DNA from 4 places in the Rhizobium sp. B230/85 genome. Region 1 is predicted to be linked to each of the others. Evidence: predicted binding sites of a transcription regulator. Region 1 holds the regulator's gene; each other region holds the start of a gene.
The links. Region 1 encodes LexA, which represses DNA repair genes until DNA is damaged. Its sites were predicted from a motif close to TGTTCNNNNTGTGTTCNG; they were not measured.
Positions count from the first base shown of each region.

Region 2: a site for LexA is predicted at 3,700-3,717, ahead of J5289_RS05070 (ATP-dependent helicase). Genes of this name have one in related genera too.
Region 3: a site for LexA is predicted at 3,441-3,458, ahead of J5289_RS04430 (DNA recombination protein RmuC). Genes of this name have one in related genera too.
Region 4: a site for LexA is predicted at 2,551-2,568, ahead of J5289_RS09140 (DUF5680 domain-containing protein). Genes of this name have one in related genera too.

Region 1 covers NZ_CP072156.1:2,104,259-2,110,101, reverse strand. Annotated here, with positions in the region: gene kdsA (3-deoxy-8-phosphooctulonate synthase) at 1-110, opposite strand, end outside; gene J5289_RS10285 (VOC family protein) at 107-991, opposite strand; gene lexA (transcriptional repressor LexA) at 1,157-1,876, shown strand; gene J5289_RS10275 (ComEC/Rec2 family competence protein) at 1,857-4,316, opposite strand; gene gltA (citrate synthase) at 4,618-5,843, shown strand, end outside.
Region 2 covers NZ_CP072156.1:1,066,785-1,072,627, forward strand. Annotated here, with positions in the region: partial or broken gene J5289_RS05055 (Rid family hydrolase) at 47-386, opposite strand; partial or broken gene J5289_RS05060 (TetR/AcrR family transcriptional regulator) at 399-796, shown strand; gene J5289_RS05065 (hypothetical protein) at 915-1,322, shown strand; gene J5289_RS05070 (ATP-dependent helicase) at 1,543-3,612, opposite strand; gene J5289_RS05075 (SMP-30/gluconolactonase/LRE family protein) at 3,862-4,734, shown strand; partial or broken gene J5289_RS29155 (phospholipid methyltransferase) at 5,031-5,135, opposite strand; gene J5289_RS05080 (VOC family protein) at 5,154-5,612, opposite strand.
Region 3 covers NZ_CP072156.1:935,569-941,411, forward strand. Annotated here, with positions in the region: gene J5289_RS04420 (nucleoside hydrolase) at 166-1,104, shown strand; gene J5289_RS04425 (ribokinase) at 1,244-2,143, opposite strand; gene J5289_RS04430 (DNA recombination protein RmuC) at 2,191-3,384, opposite strand; gene J5289_RS04435 (globin-coupled sensor protein) at 3,593-5,098, shown strand; gene def (peptide deformylase) at 5,186-5,701, shown strand; gene J5289_RS04445 (plasmid stabilization protein) at 5,763-5,843, shown strand, end outside.
Region 4 covers NZ_CP072156.1:1,887,471-1,893,313, reverse strand. Annotated here, with positions in the region: gene dnaE (DNA polymerase III subunit alpha) at 1-1,566, opposite strand, end outside; gene J5289_RS09145 (hypothetical protein) at 1,925-2,512, shown strand; gene J5289_RS09140 (DUF5680 domain-containing protein) at 2,621-3,085, shown strand; gene J5289_RS09135 (ABC transporter ATP-binding protein) at 3,098-3,781, opposite strand; gene J5289_RS09130 (lipoprotein-releasing ABC transporter permease subunit) at 3,798-5,111, opposite strand; gene proS (proline--tRNA ligase) at 5,129-5,843, opposite strand, start outside.

The sequences.
Region 1 (5,843 bases):
CTCTCCATCTGGCAGGGACCGGCAATCAGCGAGAGGCGCTTGCTGTTGGAGAAAGTGACCTTGCCGGGGCCTTCGCCGGCGACCACGTCCGAATTTGTCGAATGGCTCATGCTGTCTCCTCGAAGGCAAACAATGCCCCCTGCCCGGGAGCGGCCTTCACCAGAATAGTGTTGCTCTTGCGTGTGTAGGTCACGCCGTTACCAGCCAAATGCGCTTCTGTCACGGAAAGATCGCGAACCGCAAAGACGATTGCCCGCCCCCGCAGGCCCGCATCTTCACCGGATGGCGCCGCCTCATAGAAGGCCTCCATCCCCTCGCCGCTCAAGATGTCGATTTCCACATTGGCTGCCGATGCTGTGATGCCAAAGGAATGCGGAGCGATTGCGGCACCATTGCCAACTTGGCTGATGAGCCCGGAAAACGCCTCCGGGCTGGCGCAGGACAGCACAATGCGCGAAATGCCGAGAACGCCGTTCGGATGCCTCTCCAGCGCGCTGCGATCCGTCGGCATCGCATTAATGCGCTCGCAGGTGAAAACGAAGAAATCCGGGGCACGCAAATCTGCGGCGAAAGCAAGGCGAAAGCCGGCAATCGATTCGGACCCGTCCGGCATGCGCATCGGCCTTTCGAACTCGAGGATCTTGCCGGCCGAGACCCCGCGGTCGCGAAAGCGCTGCTGGTCGCTTTCAGCATTGCCGGTTGCGAAGGCAATGGAGGAAAAACCATCGTCGCCGACGCGAAACCGGAAAGCCTGGTCGCGCGCGACGAAGACATTGCCGGCCAGCGCCGACGCCTCGCACTCCGAGAGACTGGCAATGCCGAGTGGCTCGAGATAGGTCTTGTCGGCGAAGAAAACGCAAGCATTTTCAGTACCAAAGGGATGCCGTGCATCGGCAGCGACAGTGAAGCCAAGCTTGCTCAGCCGCTGGCGCGCAGAGGCTATATCGCAGGTCGGCAGGACCAGATGGTCGATTGGATAGGCTGCTGTCATGGTTTGTCTCCACCCTGCGAAGCCGTCAGCGACGGCAGCGCGACATGATCTTCCAAAAATGCGATTATTCCAACGGCGTTCACAAAGATTTAGTCACTTGCGGAACACATATGGAACATATAGTGTCCGTTCTGGCTTTGTTTCGCACTTGGAGCACGAAAAACGATGTTGACGCGCAAGCAACAGGAACTGCTTCTCTTCATTCACGAACGAATGAAAGAGTCCGGCGTGCCGCCTTCTTTCGATGAAATGAAGGACGCGCTGGATCTGGCGTCGAAATCAGGTATCCATAGGCTGATCACGGCACTGGAGGAACGCGGCTTCATTCGCCGCCTGCCGAACCGGGCGCGTGCCATCGAGGTCATCAAGCTTCCCGAGGCCTATAACCCGAATGCGCAGCCACGGCGCGGCTTTTCGCCGAGCGTCATCGAAGGCAGCCTTGGCAAGACGCCGGCGGTCGCCGCAGCGCCGACAAAGCCCGCAGTCGACGACCGCAGCGGCTCCGTCTCGCTGCCGGTCATGGGCCGCATCGCCGCCGGTGTTCCCATCGCCGCGATCCAGAACAACACCCACGACATCATGGTCCCCGCCGATATGGTCGGCGCCGGCGAGCATTACGCGCTCGAAGTGCGAGGCGATTCGATGATCGAGGCCGGCATCTTCGACGGCGATACGGTCATCATCCGCAATGCCAGTACGGCGAGCCCCGGCGACATTATTGTCGCCCTCGTCGATGACGAGGAAGCAACGCTCAAGCGCTTTAGGCGCAAGGGTGCCTCCATTGCACTCGAGGCAGCCAATCCGGCTTACGAGACCCGCATCTTCGGCCCGGACAGGGTAAAGATCCAGGGGCGACTTGTCGGACTTATCCGCCGGTATCACTGACCGGTGACGTGGCATCGGTACCGGTGAAGGCCGGCTTTCGCCAGTCATAGGCTCGATGCCTCTCCCATGGACGGTCAAGGGCGCTGAACGCGGTGATGAACTTTGGCTCAGGAGATATCAAGTTGACCTCGATGGAACCTGTTTTGCGTAGCGATGCGCCGGTGTAGAGCACTGCACCGGACCGACAGAGATCAAGGCGAAGTTTGACCGGCGTGATGACAATGTCGGCGGTATCGCAGGCCGGCCCCAGATAAGCCGCATCGGAGATAGTCACCAGCATCGCGCCCGTCTCGAGCATGGCAACGCACCAATCGCGACCATGGCAGGCAAACCCGCCGTCGACCGCATTGTCCAGAGCAGTTTCCATTGCTGATCGCAATGTGGCCTGATGCTCCGCATCCATACGGGTCGAGGGGCGGCCACGAACGGAATGGGGCGGGGTCGAGTTGTCCGGCGGCAGCATTTGCGGCGGCGTATCCTCTGACACCGGCAGGGCTCGCTGCCATTGCTGATAGATGAAATCCGGGGGGCGCTCACGATTGCGCTCGAGTCTCCCCTGCCGGAACATGGCGACCAGTTCGCCATCCTCCGAAATCAGCAGTTCCGATTTCTGGAGAGACGGTTGGAAGGCGGCAAAAGTCACCGAGGCCGCAATCAGCAACGCGCCGGCATGGCGCATGGGCGTTCGCAGCACCGTCATCAGCATGAAGCCGGCAATGATGGTCGGGAAAAGTCCGCTAGGCAGGCGCGCGAAGGGCACATTGCCGCCCCATGCAGCCACCGTCTTTGCGATGACCATGACGATATCAAGTCCCCAACCGGTGACAAGCCAGAACACGCCGTCGAGGCCGAAGGGCATCATCAGCATGGCAAGCATGCCGACCGGCATGACGATGAATGACACCACCGGCATGGCGGCGAGATTGGCAACGAGGCCATAGGTCGCCAGCCGGTGAAAGTGTTCGATCGAGAAGATTGCCGTCGACGCGCCGCCGATGAACGACGTCATGGCGATGCCGGTGAAGAAGCGGCTGACCGCCCGCACCGGCATCGGTGCCCGGAAAGCAGCAAACCGCCGCTCGCGGGGCGGACGTCGCTTCCATAGCGAATAGCCGGATACAAGGGCGATGGTCGCCGCATAGGACATCTGGAAACTCGGGCCGAGGATCTGCGACGGCGAGAGCACTAGAATGGCGATAGCCGAAAGGGCGACATTGCGCAGGCTGAAGGATGGTCTGTCGAACAGCACCGCGACCAGCATGATCGCCATCATGATGAAGGCCCGTTCGGCCGATACACCGAAGCCGGAAATGAAATAATAGGCGGTGACGGTGATCAGCGCACCGACGGCTGCAATTTTCTTGGTCGGAAAAGCCTGCGCCAATCCGGGAAACAGGCTCAGTGCATGCCGGAGGCCGACATAGAAGATACCGGCCGACAAAGCCATATTCAGTCCCGAGATGGCAATGATATGAGCGAGGCCGGACACTCTTAGGGCATCCGTCGTTTCAGGCGAAATCGCCCGACGTTCGTCGTTGACCAGCGAAGCCGCGAAGGCGCCGGTGTCGCCGGGCAGGATCGAGCGGATTCGGTCGCCGATATGGCCGCGCAGCCCAGTCAGCCAGCGGTCGGTCCTTTGGAGCGTCGTTCGCTCGCTGGTGTCGTCGACGCTGGCCATCATCAGTTGCGGCGTACCGTAGAAGAAACCGTTGGCACCGGTGCCTTCGAAATAGGCAGTGAAGGCAAAATCGTGGAGGCCGGGCAGCGCCGGGCCGGCTGGCGGGCTCAACCGGGCCCTGCCCTCAACCACATCTCCGAGTTCGAACGGTACATCCTGGCCGCGCACGAGAAGGGATATCTGCTCCGGTGGCCGCCGAACGACAGGCGCGTCTGTCGCCAGCAGATCCAGCACGTAGCGCCACCGCCCTTTGTCGTCCACTTCGCGGCGCTGAACCTGACCGGTGATGGTGGTAGTCACGGGCGAGTCCAGCATGATCGTCGACGCTCGCCATGTCTCCCATTCAGCGAGAAGCATGCCGAGCAGGCCCAGCGCCGCTGCGAACGCCAGATGCCGCAACGTTGGGCTCAGATTGTGTTTCAGGAGGCAGACGGCGGCGAGCACCAGGAAGACCGCCGCAATGCCCGTCACCGGCGGATTGCCCGGAAGCTCGAACCAGATTATGGCTCCGCAGCCGATGTAGACGGGCGCAAACAGCATTGCGCGACCGTGGGCGGCCTCTTCGGCAATCATCCCCGCGGTTGCGATTCGCCACCCGTTGAGCGAAAGGGCAGCGCGCTTCGGCCACGGCACGGCGTGTTGCGTGCGGGCAGGCATCCGTCCAAGCTTGGCAACGGCGTTGACAGTAGCGCGCGAACGCTCGGCGAGGCCGAGAAATACCTGGCGATGACCTTGCCTCTCGCGCGCGTCCAACTCTGCCATTCGCCAGTCAGCCCCGCTCGCAATCTTCAAGCCCAGGGTATTTTTGCAACCTTTGCTCGAACAATTCAACTGAAATCGATTGAAATGCGTCCCGCGGGAACGTCGCTTCTGGAATGCCGCAGATCGGGCTTTAAAGGCATCGCAGTCATGGCGGAGGCGCTGCCCAAAAGTTGATACCGCGATGCACAAATACCGGTCAGGGTAACTTGGCATTAGCCTCTGGATCATATAGCTAATCTTTAGACGCTTAACCCTTTGGTGCTTTTTTAAGGCACCAACCCGCCAAATCTTGGAGGCTCTCATGACGGAACAAAGCGCGAAACTGACCTGGGGTGATAAGACTGTCGATCTGCCGGTGAAGGCCGGTACCATCGGTCCGAGCGTCCTCGACATTGGCGCACTCTACAAGAATACCGCTTCCTTCACTTACGACCCCGGCTTCACCTCGACCGCATCGTGCGAATCCAAGATCACCTATATCGATGGTGACGAAGGCGTTCTGCTGCATCGCGGCTACCCTATCGAGCAGCTGGCCGAAAAGGGTGACTTCCTGGAAGTCTGCTACCTGCTTCTCTACGGCGAACTGCCGACGGCTGCGCAGAAGAAGGATTTCGACGACCGCGTCGTTCACCACACCATGGTGCATGAACAGATGACGCGCTTCTTCACAGGCTTCCGCCGCGATGCACATCCCATGGCTGTGATGTGCGGTTGCGTTGGTGCGCTGTCGGCCTTCTATCATGATTCAACCGATATCACGGATCCGCACCAGCGCATGGTGGCGAGCCTCCGGATGATTGCAAAGATGCCGACGCTTGCCGCGATGGCGTACAAGTATCATATCGGCCAGCCTTTCGTGTATCCGAAGAACGATCTCGACTATGCGTCGAATTTTTTGCGCATGTGTTTTGCGGTTCCTTGCGAAGAATTCGAAGTCAATCCGGTTCTTGCCCGTGCGATGGACCGCATCTTCATCCTGCACGCCGATCACGAGCAGAACGCCTCGACATCGACGGTCCGTCTTGCCGGCTCTTCGGGCGCAAACCCATTTGCCTGTATCGCGGCCGGCATCGCCTGCCTCTGGGGCCCGGCCCATGGCGGCGCCAACGAAGCTGCACTGATGATGCTGCAGGAAATCGGCACCGTCGATCGCATCCCTGAGTACATCGCCCGCGCCAAGGACAAGAACGATCCTTTCCGCCTCATGGGTTTTGGTCACCGCGTCTACAAGAACTACGATCCGCGCGCCAAGATCATGCAGAAGACGATGTACGAAGTGCTGGAAGCAACCGGCAATGCCGGCGATCCGCTAATGCAGGTTGCTTTGGAGCTCGAAAAGATTGCTCTGAACGACCCTTACTTCATCGAAAAGAAGCTGTATCCCAACGTCGACTTCTATTCGGGCATCACCCTGCGGGCACTCGGTTTCCCCACGGAAATGTTCACCGTGCTGTTCGCACTCGCGCGTACCGTCGGCTGGATTGCCCAGTGGAACGAGATGATCGAAGATCCGCAGCAGCGCATCGG
Region 2 (5,843 bases), 1.0 Mb from region 1:
CCGGCATGCGGGCGATCACCTTGCTTTCGAAATCAAACCCGGCGAGCTATGTCACTACGACCGCGGTCCAAGTCGAATAGGACTTCCCGTCGAAGAACTGCTGTTTGATCGGCATGATGGTTTCGAACTGCTTTTGCAGATCAGTATGGAATGTCGTGACATCCAGGACATCCGAACGTGCAGCCGGCAGCTTCGAGCACGGCTGCGAGGTTGGTGAATGCAAGTTGCACCTTGGCCTGGAAGTCGGGCTCGGGTGTTCCATCTGCGAGGCTGGCGACCTGACCGGAAACAAACAGCAGGTCGCCAGATCGGACGGCTGCGGACTAGCCGTGCGCTTCGTAGAGCGTATGTCTATTTGCGGGAGATATTGCGGTTCGCTGGGTCATTCTCTTCCTTAGATCGATTCTGAGATTGCTCAGCGTGCCAAGGAGATCGCTGCAGCGGAAAAGACGAGTGGCAGGGGCTGTTGGCAGAGGCGACGGCCTATATCGAGATGTCGCTCGACCCCGAGGTTCAAAGGATTGTCCTCCTCGATGGATCGGCGGTACTGGTAGACCCATCGGAATGGCCCAGCCAGGACAGCTGCCTTGAAGTGACGCGGCAGACGGTGAAAAGGCTAATGGAAAAGGGAATCATAAAATCTCTCAACGCGGAAGCGGCAGCTTGCCTTCTCATCGATGCTGCCCTGAATGCTGCACTATGGGTCGCCGCAAGTGAGGACGCCAAGGCCGTTTTGCTTAAGGCCGTGGAAGCCTTTCAAGCCCTGGCCACAGTTCTGCTCCGAACACCGCTGTAAGGCGATCTTAGTTTTTTGCTGACGCCAGTCGCTGGCATGGTGCCTAGCGCTAGTGATTTAACCACGCAAGCGTCACGAACAGGCCAATCCGCCAGAAGGCCTCCGGAGTCAAATATCGATGACCACTAATATTAAAAATAAGGAGTTAATAATATCGGATTCGTTCGGGATGTGGATCACCGGGCTATGGGGGAATATATTTTTTCAGAATCCTGACTTTACATTCGGTGAACACAAGCAGGCGTTCCTAAGTATTATCAAGGAGTTATTTGATGATGGTCGTGTGAGTTTTGTTAAGCCGGGCGCTGATGTCTACTATAACGAAAAGACAAACCCGAACCCAAAATACACAATTCAGCAACCAGAAAGCCATTGGGGTGTCTCTAGTGATGAAATTGTTGATTTTTTGCTCGCGGAATGGCCAGAAGATGCCTCTCACAGAGATGATCCGCAGCTAAACGGTTACTTTTACAAAGTGCCAGCTATAATCTGGAAAAATAACGACGGGGAGTGGTTTGGCTCCTAAATTAGCCCTCAATACCGACGCGGGAGCCCGCTTTCTCAGCGGAGCTTCGCTTTGTAGCCGCAATCAAAGACAATCGGTCCGGCTGCCAATGGCCTCGAAGAGCTGGTCACAAGTCTGTTTCAAAAACTGATGTGGCGCGAACTGAGTTTCGCTTGCAAATTCGATACGCCGGATAGTGCGGGGCACCGAATGCTTCCGCTCGCTGGTCCCCCCAGCACCCCTACCGCCACATCCCCCGCATCCGCGCGCCGACATTCACCCGGATCTGCCGTGCCTGCTGGGCGGCGGGTGAGCCTGAGCGGGCGGTGGGCCAGCCGCAGACTTCGAAGAACTGCAGCAGCGTTGCCGGGATGAAGCGGGTGCGGTTGGCATAGACGTGGCGGTCGCCCTGGGCGTTCTGGCCGTGGACGAAGAAGCGTTGCGGCAGCACCAGGTCTAGATTGTCCTTGGCGCGGGTCATCGCCACGTAGAGCAGCCGACGCTCCTCCTCGATCTCGGCGCTTGTACCGACGCCGAGATCGGAGGGAATGCAGCCGTCGATGACGTTCAGCATGAATACCTTGGTCCATTCCTGGCCCTTGGCGGAATGGATCGTCGAGAGGATGAGATAATCTTCGTCGAGCAGCGGAACTCCGGCCTGGTCGCTCGTCGCATCCGGCGGGTCGAGTGTCAGTTCGGTCAGAAAACGTTCCCGCGAGGGATAGCCCGAGGCGATCTGTTCGAGCTGCAGAAGATCCGCCTGCCGTGTCGCTGCATCCTCGTGCAAGCGCTCCAGATGTGGCGCATACCATTCCCGCACCAGACCGATTTCAGCCGGCCAGCCGGCCTTGCCCGATTTCACCGCCTGCAAGGTCTCGACAAAACTGGTCCAGTCATCGCCGCTGCGAGGCGGGGCGGGGATTTCGGTCAGCGCGGTAATCGGGCTCGCCTCGTCGTCCATCCGGTCGAGCACTTTTTGTGCTGTCGACGGCCCGACGCCGGGCAGAAGCTGCATCAGTCGGAAACCGGCCACGCGGTCGCGCGGGTTCTGGGCAAAGCGCAGGGCGGCCAGCATGTCCTTCACGTGGGCGCTGTCGAGGAATTTCAGGCCGCCGAACTTGACGAACGGAATGTTGCGCCGCGTCAGTTCGATCTCCAGCGGGCCGGAGTGATGCGAGGCCCGGAACAACACGGCCTGCTGTTTCAGGATGGTGCCGCCCTCGCGGTTTTCAAGCACCATGTCGGCGATGTAGCGGGCCTGGTCGGCCTCGTCGCGAACGGTCACCAGCTTCGGGCGCTGTGCCGACGTCCGCTCGGTGCGCAGGTTCTTGGTGAAACGCTCGGAGGCCAGATCGATGACGGCGTTGGCGGCGGCAAGGATCGGCTGCGTCGAGCGATAGTTGCGGTCGAGCGTGACGATACGGGCGGCCGGCGAAAACGATGCGGGGAAATCGAGGATGTTGCGGACCGTCGCGGCGCGGAAGGAGTAGATCGACTGGGCGTCGTCGCCGACAACCGTAAGGCCCTGTCCGCCGGGCTTCAGCGCCATCAGGATCGAGGACTGCAGCCGGTTGGTATCCTGGTACTCGTCGACCATCACATGGTCGAACCGGTTGCCAATGTCTTCGGCGATCAGCGGCTCATGCACCATATGTGCCCAGTAAAGCAGCAGGTCGTCGTAATCGAGTACGTTCTGCACCTGCTTCGCCTCGACATAGCTGGCAAAGAGTTCCCGCAGCTGGTTTTCCCAGGTGGCGCACCATGGGAAGACATCGCGCAGAACCTGGTCCAGCGGCGTCTCGGAATTGACCGCGCGCGAATAGATGGCAAGGCAGGTGCCTTTGGTCGGAAAGCGGTTCTCGGTCTTCGAAAAACCGAGGTCGTGCCTGATCAGGTTCATCAGGTCGGCGCTGTCTTCGCGATCGTGGATCGTAAACGCTGGGTCGAGGCCGATCTGTTCGGCATAGTCGCGCAGCAGGCGCGCGCCGATGCCGTGGAATGTCCCGCTCCAGGCCAGCGCATCCGTCATGATTCCGGCTTTCGGGCCGAGCACCTGGGCGCAGATCTTCTCGACGCGGCGGCCCATCTCGGCAGCAGCCCGGCGCGAGAAGGTCATAAGCAGGATACGGCGCGGGTCGGCGCCCTTGACGATCAGGTGGGCAACGCGGTGGGCGAGCGTGTTGGTCTTCCCGGAGCCCGCGCCGGCGATCACCAGCAGGGGGCCGGACACATGGCTTCCGTCGATGTCGGTGCCGTGCTCGACGGCCAGCCGCTGCTCGGGATTGAGTTTTTCCAGATAGGCGGCGTTCATTGGCTCTCCTCTATTGCTCCGGAGCGGCCGCTGCCATGCCGTTATTGTATTTCCGAAGATTTTCGAAGCACCATTAGATTGCCCGAATGTTCGTTAAATGTTCTGAATCGGCGAAAACTGTCAAGCGAGCTTGGGCCGGTTTGACGCAACGACGCGCAGAATGGCGGCGGTCGGCTTTCGTTTACTTAACGAATCGGAAAGGTTAGCAATGTCTTTAATATTATTGCGTGCCCCGGGAGATGCGTCGGAATGAATGAGACGATTGCAGTCGGGTTACACCAGCCTGATGGGCCGGTCGGACTGCAGGATGGGCGCATTGCATGTGTCGAGATGGAAGACGGTCGCCGATGCGTATCGGTAATCGCACCGCACGGCCAACGCCGGGAAATCTGCCGACCGGGCGGACGTCCGTCCGGGTTGGCTGTCGATGGCGATGGCTGCTTCTGGGTGGCCGGCGGTCCGGAAAACTCGCTGGTGCGCCTGTCGCCCGAAGGTCGGATGCTCCAGATGATCGAAGGCAGCGAGACGGGACCCTTCGTCCTGCCGCGTGATCTCGCTTTCGGTCCGGACGGGCTTTTGTACATGAGCGACGCCGGCGTTCGGATCGCCGATCTCGTCATCGGCCAAACAATCCGGCCGGACTTTTTGAATGCGCCCTACAATGGTTGCATCTACCAGATCGATCCAGCCGACGGACGCGTGCTCCGGTCGCTGGCGGCGGGCCTGCTGCTGGCGAGCGGCATTGCCTTCGATTCGAACGGCTTGCTCTATTACAGCGAGATGCTGACCGGTAATATCTATCGTCAGGTGCTCGGGGGCCGGCAGGAAATCTTTGCCCACGCCCTGCGCTCGCCGATGGGTACGCGCCTGAAGGGACCGGCCGGCCTGGCCTTCGATCGTGACGACACGCTTTATTGCGCCGTGTATGGCCAGGGCGACATCTGCCTGATCGACACGTCCGGCAAGCTCTCTGGCCATATCCGCACCAACGGCACGTTGCCGAGCAACGTCGCCTTCACCGTCGATGGCAAGCAGGTGCTGATCACCGAACAGGAGCACGGCGCCATCGAGCGCATCCCGGCGCCCAAGCCGGGGCTGCCGCTGCACCGTCCAAAGATCTGATCCGGCTATGGAGTAAAGAAAAAGGGCGCCTCCTGCCGGCCAGCCCCTAACCGAAATATGGAACCCAGGTAGAGACTGGTGCCGAATCCCTTCCGGCATGGGTGTTTCGGGCGGTTTGTCTTGCCGGAAATATCTTCGTGAAGCATCCTGGGGACTCACCCGTCGCAAAACATTGGTTTTTGCGACGTCGAAAAGTTCAGCCGCAAAACTGTCGCATTAATTGGAAGATTTGCGACAAAGGTGAAAGGCTGCTTTTGGCCCAAAGCGGACAAGCCAGGGTGTGCAAGCTGTCCGGTTCATGCGGCGACTGTCGTCCTCATGATGCGATATACGCTTGCAGGCGGCAGGTTTGCATAGGTGGTGCTGATGCGAATAGCCTTGAGCCCCAGCCGCTGGAGTAAAGTATCAGCAATCCTCCACTAAGCAGGCGGCTGCATCAGCTCTATGGTGATACCATCCGGGCCGGAGATGTACGCGACCATTGTTCCGCATCGGGGGCCGGCTGGTATCGGCTGCGGCGAACCGTTCACTGCCCACCCCGCCGTCTCAACCCGCGCGATCGCCGTGCGGATATCCTTAACCGTGAAGGCGATATGAGCGGCGCCGATCGCACCCGCGCTACGAGGTGTCTGGCCCAGCGTACGGCCTGTCGAATACTCGAGAAGCTCGATAGGGTAGCCATTTGGAGCCGTCACCAGCGCCATTCGGCAACGGGGGTCGTCAACCCCGGTAGCCTCCCGTAGAAACTCCCCACCCATCTCTCCTCGGCGAGCAAGGTCGAAACCCATCGCCTCAGTCCAGAACTGGATCGCCTCCTCCAACGAGGCGACCGAGAAGCCCGTGTGGTCCACAGCTACTACGCCGGCATCTTCGGCCATCTTTAATCCTCACATATCTACCAGTTACGTCTGCCCGATCTAGCGACGGCTCGATAGCCTTACGAACTTTCTTTCGTCTCTCGACACCGTTCGGAGCATCACTTCAAGTCAGTTAATTCAGCAAAATGAAGATAATAAATCGCATGTTCCGCCTACCATCGAAATGAGAATTAACCCAGCCAGCAAATGCAGAGACTGAGTATCCACCGGAGGGCTTGGCCGGAATTCGTT
Region 3 (5,843 bases), 1.2 Mb from region 1:
GCCTGCTTTCGGCGCAAGCACGTCGCCTGACGCAATCGGAATCCAACGGCATATTCGCTGCCCCTATGGTTGCAGCGCTTGCTTGACAAAGGCAGTTCGAATGGCGTCAAAAAGGGGTGGAAGAGGCGCAGGGACGCCGCAGTGACAAGGGAAGAGGACGCGCGTTTGGCAAGGAAGATCATCATCGATACCGATCCGGGACAGGACGACGCAGCAGCCATCATGCTGGCGTTCGGCAGCCCGGAGGAGCTTGAAATTCTCGGTATCACCACCGTAGCCGGCAACGTGCCGCTGCCCATGACCAGCCGCAATGCGCGGATCGTCTGCGAGCTTTGCGATCGCCGCGATATCAAGGTCTTTGTCGGTTGCGACCGGCCGATTGCCCGGCCGCTGGTGACTGCGGAGCACGTGCACGGCAAGACGGGGCTGGATGGTCCGGAGCTTGCCGAGCCGACGATGGCGCTGCAGCCGCAACACAGCGTCGACTTCATCATCGAAACACTGTTGCACGAGCCCGCGGGCACGGTGACGCTTTGCACCCTCGGCCCGCTCACCAATATCGCCACGGCCTTCCGCAAGGCGCCGGGAATCGTCGGTCGCGTTCAGGAACTGGTGATGATGGGCGGCGGCTTCTTCGAGGGCGGCAACATTACGCCGGCCGCCGAGTTCAATATCTTCGTCGATCCCGAGGCGGCCGACATCGTTATGCGGTCGGGCGTGCCGGTGGTCATCATGCCGCTCGATGTCACCCATCAGCTGCTGACCCGCAAGGACAGGGTCCGCAAGATCGCCGACATCGGCACCGCGCCGGCCAAGGCCATGGCCGAGATGCTGGAATTCTTCGAGCGCTTCGATATCGAGAAATACGGCTCAGACGGCGGCCCGCTGCACGATCCGACCGTCATTGCCTACCTGCTGAAGCCAGAGCTTTTCGACGGCCGCACCTGCAATGTCGAGATCGAGGTCAGTTCGGAGCTGACGATCGGCATGATGGTCGTCGACTGGTGGCACGTGACAGATCGCAAGCGCAACGCCCGGTTCATGCGATCGGTCGACGCCGACGGATTTTTTGCGCTGCTTACGGAGCGCTTTGCGCGGATCTGAGAATTCGGAACAGAGTTTAAGGCCGCCGGATTGTCCCGGCGGCCTTTGGTCATTTAGGTGGAGTGCCACCTTTTATAGCACTGCTAAGTTCGTCATAAATTCCGGGCGGAACTACACCAGATTATCCGTGAGACACCGATCAGAGCCTCGCGGCGACCGATTCGGCCAGGGGTATCGATGGCTGAGCTCCGGCTGAAAGGCAGGCGAGGGAGCCGGCGACGGCGGCGCGACGGAGTGCGGCCTCGAAGTCGAGCCCTTGGTCGAGGCTGGCAGCGAAATAGCCGCAAAACGTGTCGCCGGCACCGACCGTGTCGACGGGCTCGATGACGAGGCCCTTGGCGCGCGACAGTACGCCGTCCCTTATGGCAACCACGCCATCGCCACCCAGAGTGACGATCAGCGTCTGCCCGGTTTCCCCATGCAGGCGGGTCATTGCCGCTTCACGATCGGTAGCCGTCATTCCGTCCTGGCCTGCCAGAAGCTCGAATTCCGTTTCGTTGGCGATGACGATGTCGGCTAGCCGCCCGAGCCGTTTGGCATCTGATGTCAGCGGCGCGAGGTTGAGGATCGTCCGGATACCGGCGGCCTTGGCAGCGCCAAGCGCCGCCTCCACCGCATTCCCGGGCACCTCGAGCTGCAGCATGAGGATATCGCCGGCCTTCAGTCCGGCCACCGCAGCAGTGGCGTCTTCGGCGGTGACGGCACCATTCGCAGCGGGCACCACAACAATCACGTTTTCACCGTCGCCGCCGACAAGGATGAGTGCCGTCCCGGTTGGGCCCTCGACATGCTTTACCGCGCCGAGATCGGTGCCGGCTTCTGCCAGCAGCGCCAACGCAGGCTCGGCAAAGCCATCGGTGCCGACAGCGCCGGCCATGCGCACCGTTGCGCCGGCGCGGCGGGCGGCCAGCGCCTGGTTTGCACCCTTGCCGCCGGCAGCCGTTGCAAAGCCGTTGCCGGCAACGGTTTCCCCGGGCTTCGGCAGCCGGTCCGTGGTTGCAACGAGGTCCATGTTGATGGAGCCGAATACTGTGATCATGGGAATGCCTGCTCTGCTGGAATATCGGCGCGACACTGCCGAAGCGCTTAGTCCTCGTCAACCACCCTCAGCTTCAGAAGTCCAGTACGGCTTTCGACTCCGCGTGATGGTTCTGCCGGCTCGCGTACCGCCTCGGAGTGCTCTGTCAGGTCCAGTGCCTCGATCTTCTGGCCGCGCCTCGCAAGCTTCGAGGAGGACGTGGCAATCATCTCGACATCTTTCTGGGCAGCGGAGAAATGTCCCTGGAGTTTGGTGACGCGCTCATCGAGACGACCGAGATCGGCCATCAGCAGCGCCACTTCGCCCTGGATGAGATGCGCCTGCTCACGCATCCGCTGGTCCTTCAGGACAGACTGGATCACCTGGATCGACAGCATCAGCAGGGACGGGGAGACGATGACGATCTGCGCGCGGTGCGCTTTCTGGATAACACCCTCGAACTTTTCGTGAATCTCGGCAAAGATCGATTCCGATGGTACGAAGAGAAAGGCAGTGTCCTGGGTCTCGCCCTGGATCAGATATTTTTCGGAGATATCGCGGATGTGGACTTCCATGTCGCGGCGAAACTGCTGGCCGGCGATGCGTACCATTTCCGGGCTGGAGGCCGCGCGGATGGCGTTCCAGGCTTCCAGCGGGAATTTTGCATCGACCACCAGCGGCGGCAGTCCGTTTGGCATATGGATGATGCAATCGGGCCGCGACCCGTTGGACAGCGTGTGCTGGAAGGCATAGGCGCCGAACGGCAGGCCGTCGGCAACGATGGTCTCCATCCGTGCCTGGCCGAAGGCGCCGCGCGTCTGCTTGTTGGACAGGATCGCCTGCAGCCCGACGACATCCTTTGCAAGCGACTGGATATTGGACTGTGCGGCATCGATGACCCCGAGCCGTTCCTGCAGTTTCTGCAGGTTTTCATGCGTCGATTTTGTCTGTTCGTTGAGCGTGCTGGTCACCCGGTGCGACATCCCGTCGAGACGCTGGTTGACGGCGTGGTTGAACTCCGCCTGGCGACTGCCGAACACCTCGGTCATCGTCGCCAGACGGCCCTGCATCTCGGCCTGCAGCCGCAGCATCTCCGCCATCCGTTGTTCCGCCTCTGCAGCGCGAAAATCCATCTCGTCGTCGCTCTGCCTTTTGCCGGCACTGCGGACCAGCAGGATCACGATGACAAGAACGAGCAGGCCGACCGCGCCGTACAGCAACTGCACCGTCTGGAAGTCGGAACCAAAAAGGGAGATCGTCATGGCATCCTGGCGATAGTTGGAGATCGCCGGACTATAACGCCAGTCAGGGTAAAAGCCAGATCAAAACGTGAACAATGTAAACTGTCCGTATCGGGCGAAATCTGGGTAACAAAGTTAACGGATGGTCAATGCAAATCGGTCAAGTCTGGCAGATTGCCTTTACCCTGCACGCTTGGCGTGCGGAAGCCTCATTCAGACCGAGATCAAGATGAAAGCTGCGCCCGATACATCCACCCTCAGACAACGCCTGGACTTCATCGAGATCGACGACGCCACCCGCGAGACCCTGCGCGAACTGCGCCCGACGCTGTCGGAGCTTCTCGGCGGCGCGCTCGACAAGCTCTATGCGAAGATGGGCAGGACACCCGCGATTTCCCATTTCTTCCGCGACAAAGCCCACATGGATGGCGCCAAGGCGCGCCAGGAGAGCCACTGGGGACATCTGTCGAATGGCCAATTCGATGCCAATTACGTGGCCGGCGTGACTGCTGTCGGCAAGACCCATGCGCGCATTGGCCTCGATCCCAGCTGGTACATCGGCGGCTACGCCCTGGTGCTGACGGAATTGATGCATGGCATCCTGCACAAGCATTGGCCATCGCGCTTCGGCAAACGCCACGCCCCAGGCTTGTCGAACAAGCTGGCGGCCGTCGTCAAGGCGACTTTCCTCGACATCGACTACGCGATCTCCGTCTATCTCGCCGAACTGGACGAGAAACGCCAGGTCCTGGAGCAGGATCGAACCCGCGCCGAAGCCGATCAGCGCATAGCCATGGAGCATTTGAGCCGCGGCCTCGAATCTCTGTCCAAGGGTGACTTCGAGGCGGTATTGCCGGAGAACCTCCCGGGCGCCTTTCAGAAGATGGCCAGCGACTACAACAACGCGGTAGCGGCTCTCCGCCATTCCATCGGTGGTGTCCGCGCTACGTCCGAAGGGGTGCTGAGCGGCACGGACCTTATGTCGAAGGCGACGGATGACCTTTCCATGCGCACGGCGCAGCAGGCCGCCGGCGTCGAGCAGAGTTCTGCAGCACTGCAGCAGCTGGCCGTCAGCGTCGGCCAGACGGCGTCTAATGCGGCCAGGGCCTCCGTCGCCGTAGGCGAAACCCAGCAGCAGGCGAAAAGCTCGGGCGATCTGGTCAACAGCGCCGTTGCCGCCATGGCTGAAATCGAGAAATCCTCCACCGAAATCTCGAAGATCATCGGCGTCATCGACGAGATCGCCTTCCAGACCAACCTTCTGGCGCTTAACGCCGGCGTCGAGGCAGCCCGGGCCGGCGATGCCGGAAAGGGCTTTGCCGTGGTGGCGCAGGAGGTGCGGCAGCTGGCGCAGCGCTCGGCCAGTGCCGCCAAGGAGATCAAGGACCTGATCTCGCAGAGCTCGACCCAGGTCCACGCCGGCGTCACCATCGTGTCCAGCACCGGCGTCGCTCTTGCGGACATGATCAGCCGGATCGACGGCGTCAACAAGTTTGTCGGCGACATTGCCGCTGCTGCCAAGGATCAGGCAATCGGCGTCGCCGAGGTCAGTGCCGCCGTGCGCAACATGGATACGATAACCCAGCAGAACGCAGCGATGGTCGAACGCACCTCTGCCGAGACACGGCACCTGCGCAATGAGGCGAATACTCTGGTCGCCCTTCTCAGCGGCTTCAAGACGCAAGCCGATATCCGCAATGGCAACATGCAGGGCGAGAAACGTCGGGCGGCCTGAGCGGTCATCAAACATGGCCGCAAAAAACCCGTTTTGCGGCCATGTTCATAATTCCCTCCCAAACAAAGATGGGCTATGGGAGACTTTATGACGATCAAGCCTCTTATCATTCTCCCCGATCCGCTGCTGCGCGTAGTCTCGAAGCCGTTCGAACGCTTCGACGCCGAGACGAAGCGGCTGGCGACCGATATGCTGGACACGATGTACGACGCGCCGGGCATTGGCCTTGCCGCCGTGCAGATGGGTGTCGACCGGCGCATGCTGGTCATCGACCTTTCGCGCGAGGGGGAGGAAAAGACGCCGCTGGTGTTCATCAACCCCGAGATTGTCGCGTCGTCGGAAGAGCGGTCGGTCTATGAGGAGGGCTGTCTCTCCATCCCCGACTACTACGCCGAAGTCGAGCGCCCGGCAGAGGTGACGGTCGAGTATTTCGATGTCGACGGCGTCAAGCAGACCGTCAAGGCCGACGGCCTGCTCGCGACGTGCCTGCAGCACGAGATCGACCACCTGAACGGCGTCCTCTTCATCGACCACATCTCGCGGCTGAAGCGCGAAATGGTCATCAAGAAGTTCACCAAGGCCGCCAAGACCAAGGCGGGCTGAAGCCCAGATTGAAAGTCTTGGCAGCCTCACCTATGATACAGGAGATATCAAGGAGGCGCCTATGGGTAACTTACTGCTGCGTGGCGTAGACCAAGCCTTGAAGATGAGGCTTGAGGAAACTGCGCGCCGCAACGGACGCAGC
Region 4 (5,843 bases), 220 kb from region 1:
CAGGCGGGCGACCACCGGCTCCTTCTCGGCCTCCTCCTGAAATCGCGGCTCGTCCTTGATCGCCTGTGCGAGCGTCACCGGATTGGCCGGGTTGTTCGGCACCAGCTTCGAGATCTTGTCGACCTGGCCATAGGGCATTTCCAGCACGCGGCCGACGTCGCGCAGGGCAGCGCGGGCCTGCAGGGATCCGAAGGTGATGATCTGCGCCACCTGCTCGCGGCCGTATTTCTTCTGGACGTAGCGGATGACTTCTTCGCGCCGGTCCTGGCAGAAGTCGATGTCGAAGTCTGGCATCGACACACGATCGGGATTGAGAAAGCGTTCGAACAGCAGCGAGAAACGCAAAGGATCGACGTCGGTGATGGTCAGGGCATAGGCCACCAGCGAGCCCGCACCCGATCCGCGCCCGGGACCGACCGGGATATCCTCGTTCTTCGCCCACTTGATGAAGTCGGCAACGATCAGGAAGTAGCCCGGAAAACCCATGCGCTCGATAACGCCGAGTTCGAATTCCAGCCGGTCGCGATAGACCTGTTCGTCATAGCCCGGCGCCGTGCCGAGCGTCGCCAGCCGCATGTCGAGCCCTTCGACAGCCTGGGCCCGCAATTCAAGCGCCTCGGCGCGTTCGGCCTCCTTCGGATCATCGCTGGCACCGGTAAAGCGCGGCAGGATCGGCTTGCGGGTCTGCAGTACGAAGGCACAGCGCTCGGCGATCTCGACGGTGTTAGCCAGCGCCTCCGGCAGATCGGCAAACAGCTTCGCCATCTCGGCGCGGCTTTTCAGATAGTGGTCCGGTGTCAGGCGAAACCGGCTGTCGTCCGAGACGATCGCATTATGGGCGACGGCCATCAGCGCATCATGGGCATCATAGTCGTCGCGGGTCGGAAAGAAGGCCTCGTTGGTGGCGACCAGCGGCAATTCGTGCTCGTAGGCGAGTGAAATCATGCGTTGTTCGTGGCGGCGATCATAGGTGCCGTGGCGCTGCAACTCGACATAGAGCCGGTCGCCGAAAAGCGCCTTCAGGCGCAGCAGCCTCGCCACCGCCTTCTGCGGATGGCCTTCCTTGATTTCGATATCGACGGGCCCACCAACGGAGCCGGACAGCGCGATCAGGCCGTCGGTACCGATCTCCTCCAGCCAGGACGCCTTGACGTGCACAGCTTGATTATTGTCGCCGCCGAGATAGGCGCGGCTGACGAGATCGACCATGCGCTCGTAGCCGGCGTCGCTAGCCGCAAGAAGCACGATGGCAGGCAGCTTGGCGAGCCCCTGCTGGCCGTTGCGCTTCTCGCCCTCGACGGCATCTTCCATGTCGATCGAAACCTGGCAGCCGATGATCGGCTGCAGACCCTCGTCCATTGCCTTCTGGGAGAACTCGAGCGCGATAAACAGGTTATTGGTATCGGTGATCGCCAGAGCCGGCTGGCTGTCGCTTGAAGCCTTGGCGAGGATCTTCTTAAGCGGCAAAGCGCCTTCTAGAAGCGAATATGCCGAATGCACACGCAGGTGCACGAACTCCGGCGACGATCCAGAATGTCCGCCCTGCCTGTCAGTTGCCTCTGCCATGATAAGCCCTTCCGCATGCCCGAATGAATCGGTCCTATTGTCGGCATAGCGGCTGGCAAAGTCCAGAACAACTCAGGTCGGCAAGACCACGTGGCGGTGGTCGTACCCGAAAACTTACATCGCCATGACGATGATCGACAGGCTGGTGACGAACATGACGATGGAGGCGAAAGCGGCGACGTCTCGAATAATATCGGTCATTGGGCCTCTCCGGTGTTGTTATGTTCCTTATATGTTCCCTTTATATTCACCTGTCAACAGTATTTTCTGCGAGCTTGATTCAAATGCCGCCATGCTAGGCCCCATGACTGGGACGCGCACCGACGCCATGCTATGAGCGTGCGTGGAGGAGATGATTATGAAAAATTTGGCCTTGGCGCTGCTCAGTGCCGCCTTATGCGTGTCGAGTGCGTTTGCCGGCGATATCGGGCCGGGAAAGATCATCGGAGCTGCGATCGGCGACTGGAACAGGGACGGCAATGCTGACCTCGCCCTGCTCATCGCCCCTGAGGAAGACGGCGACGACATCGGCATCTACATCTACCTGCGCGACAAGGAGCATCTTCTTCTACATCTCGCCGCAGCAGCACCGAACAAGGTATCCGGCAATACCAGTCTCGACGGTATGTTCGGCCGGGACCCGGGCATATCAGCGCTGCCCAACGGATCGATCTCCGTCCATTCGGAAAACAGCGGTGGCGGACGCGACCGCTGGGAGCAGACGCTGACGATCGCCTATCGCAACGCGACATTCGTCGTCGCCGGCTTCACCTACACGCATCACGACACGCTGGATCCCGAAAGCAGCGGCACTTGCGACTATAATGTGCTCAGCGGCAAGGTCAGCAGCGGTGGCAAGGAACGCAAAGTCGACGCGAGGACAGCCGCAGTTGCCGACTGGGCGGATCAAACCGCCATGGACGCGTGTGGCATCCGCGATGAATGAGCGTCGGGACAATTACAGCGCCTGCAGTCAGATGCCTTTGTTCTTATTTTGTTCTTTACATGGCCGCGTGAAAATGCAACCCTGAGAATGCATCCTGGGGGAGAAGTTATGGATCCGGCGCTGCTGAATGACTTTATCGTCGTGGCGAAATCGCAGACTTATGTGGCCGATGCGGCGAAACTATCTTCCTGTCGTCCGGGGTCTCACGACATCGGCTATGAGCGCGGTCGGTGGCGTTATCTCGACAGCTATTTTGGAGGCTCCGATTTTGCCGGCCAGGAGGTGGCGTGGTTATCAGGCAAGCCCGTCTGGGCAATGAATTATTTCGGGAAGATCATCGAGCCCGCACTGATCGATGCAGTGAAGGCAGGCTGCGTCATCAAGGCAGCGTTGCGGCATCTGTATGTCGAGGAGAAGCGGTTCCTCGGTGGGTTGCAGTTCGACCATGACTTCGGTCGCTACACGGACGAGAGTAGCGGTGATTGCACCCATTTCAGCGGGCGCGAGCATATCATCGTAGACGGCCGCACCGCCTATGAACTCGATTATCGCGGCGGCCTCATCGTGCCTTGACCGGCACGACGATCAGAATTCGACGACCTTGCCGCCCGAGATTGTAACGCGACGGTCCATGCGGGCAGCGAGATCGTGATTGTGGGTGGCAATCATCGCCGCCAGACCAGATTGGCGCACCAGCGCCTCCAGGGCATCGAAGACGTAGTGGGCGGTGCCGGGGTCGAGATTGCCCGTCGGTTCGTCGGCGAGAAGCACCAGTGGCGCATTGGCGACGGCACGGGCGATGGCGACGCGCTGCTGTTCGCCGCCGGAGAGTTCGGCTGGGCGGTGCTCGCCGCGATGGCCGACGCGCATGTAATCGAGCAGTTGGCTTGCCCTGACCCGGGCTTCCTTCTGCGTCAGTCCGGCGATCATCTGCGGCATCATGACGTTCTCGATGGCCGAGAATTCAGGCAGCAGGTGGTGGAACTGGTAGACGAAGCCAATGTCGTTGCGACGGATGGCCGTGCGCTTCTCGTCGGTGAGGTTGTTGCAGGGATTGCCGTTGATCGTCACATCGCCAGCATCCGGCTGCTCGAGCAGGCCGGCGACGTGCAGCAGCGTTGACTTGCCGGTGCCGGACGGGGCGACGAGCGCAACGATTTCGCCGCGATGGAGCGCGAAATCTGCGTCCTTCAGGATAGAGAGCATGGTCTCGCCCTCGCCATAGTGGCGATCGATGCCGGTCAGCTGAAGCACGACGTTGGATTTCATGGAGATGCTGGCATCCTTATTCATAGCGCAGCGCCTGGACCGGATCGAGCCGCGAGGCTCGCCAGGCGGGGAAGATCGTGGCGAGGAAAGACAGACCAAGCGCCATGACGACGACGGTGACAGTTTCGCTGAGGTTCATCTCCGCCGGCAGCTTGCTCAGGAAATACAGCTGCGGATCGAACAGGACGGTACCGGATACCCAGGAGAAAAATTTGCGAATGGATTCGATATTGATGCAAACGAGAACGCCGAGCGCGACGCCACCAAAAGTGCCGACGATACCGATGGCTGCCCCGGTCATGAAGAATATCCGCATGATGGAGCCGGATGTCGCCCCCATCGTCCTGAGAATGGCGATGTCGCTGCCCTTGTCTTTCACTAGCATGATCAGGCCGGAGATGATGTTCAGCGCCGCGACCAGCACGATCATCGTCAGGATCATGAACATGACGTTGCGCTCGACCTGGAGTGCCGAGAAGAAAGTCTCGTTGCGGGCGCGCCAGTCGGTGAGATAGACCTGCCGTCCGGCTGCAGCCTCAATCAAAGGCTTGATGGTATCGACATCGTCGGGCTTGGTGACGAAGATCTCGATGGATTGGACGATGCCGGGCGAGTTGAAATAAAGCTGCGCCTCTTCGAGCGGCATGAAGACGATAGAGGAATCGTATTCGGACATGCCGATCTCGAAGATACCGGACACCGTGTAGGATTTGACGCGCGGGTTGACGCCGAATGGCGTGACGTCGCCGTCGGGGGCAATGAGAGTGATCTGGTCGCCGGCGGCCAGACCCAGCTGCTGCGCCATGCGCGAGCCGATCAGCACACCGGTGCCGGCGGCAAAGCCCACCATGTCACCGTTCTTTATGTTGCCGGAGACGGTCTTCAGCTTCTCAAGATCCTCGGCACGAATACCGCGGATCAGCGCGCCGCTACCGACGCCACCCCGGCCGGAGGCGAGCGTTTCGCCCTCCACCAGCGGCAGGGCCATGGTCACGCCGGGAACGGCCGCAAACTTCTTGGCAAGTGCCGCGTAGTCGTTCAACGGAGTGTCGATAGGCTGGACGATGACATGGCCGTTAAGGCCGAGGATACGGGAAATCAGTTCGGTGCGGAAACCGTTCATGACCGCCATCACGATGATCAGCGTCGCGACGCCGAGCATGATGCCAATGAAGGAAAAGCCCGCAATCACCGAGATATAGGCTTCCTTGCGCCGGGCGCGCAGGTAGCGCCAGGCAACGAGCCGTTCGAATGCAGAAAATGCACGCGACGGCGAGCGAGCGCCAGACGTCTTTTCCTGTTTGGCCACTGCTGCGCCGCTTACCGCCATACCCTGTCGTCCTTCGCTCAGCCCAGAAGCCGGTTGATTGCAGCGTCCATGGTCATGGTCTCGCGCGCACCGGTCTTGCGATCCTTGACCTCCACCTCGCCCGACGCAACGGAGCGTGGACCGACGATGATCTGCAGCGGCACGCCGATCAGGTCTGCCGTCGCGAATTTCGTGCCGGCCCGGTCGTCGCGGTCATCGAGGAGGATGTCCCTGCCCGCCTTGGTAAGCGTCGAATAAAGCTTTTCGCAGGCAGAATCACAGGCTTCGTCACCCGCCTTCATGTTGATGATGATGGCATCGAAGGGAGATACGGATGCTGGCCAGATGATTCCGTTTTCATCGTGCGACGCTTCGATGATGGCAGGCACCAGACGTGTCGGTCCGATGCCGTAGGAGCCCATGTGAACGAGGTGCTCCTTGCCATCGGGACCCTGTACCTTGGCGTTCATCGGCTCGGAGTATTTGGTGCCGAAATAGAAGATGTGGCCAACTTCGATACCGCGCGCGGACAGGCGCTCGCTATCGGGGATGGCATCGAAGGCCGCCTCATCGTGCATTTCGGAAGTGGCGGCGTAGACCGATGTCCACTTTTCGAAGATCGCGTTGATGCCGGCGATATCGTCGAAGTCAGTGTCCTCGGCAGGGATGTCGAATTTCACAAAGTCGCGGTGGCTGAAGACTTCCGACTCGCCGGTGTCGGCCAGAATGATAAACTCATGGCTGAGGTCGCCG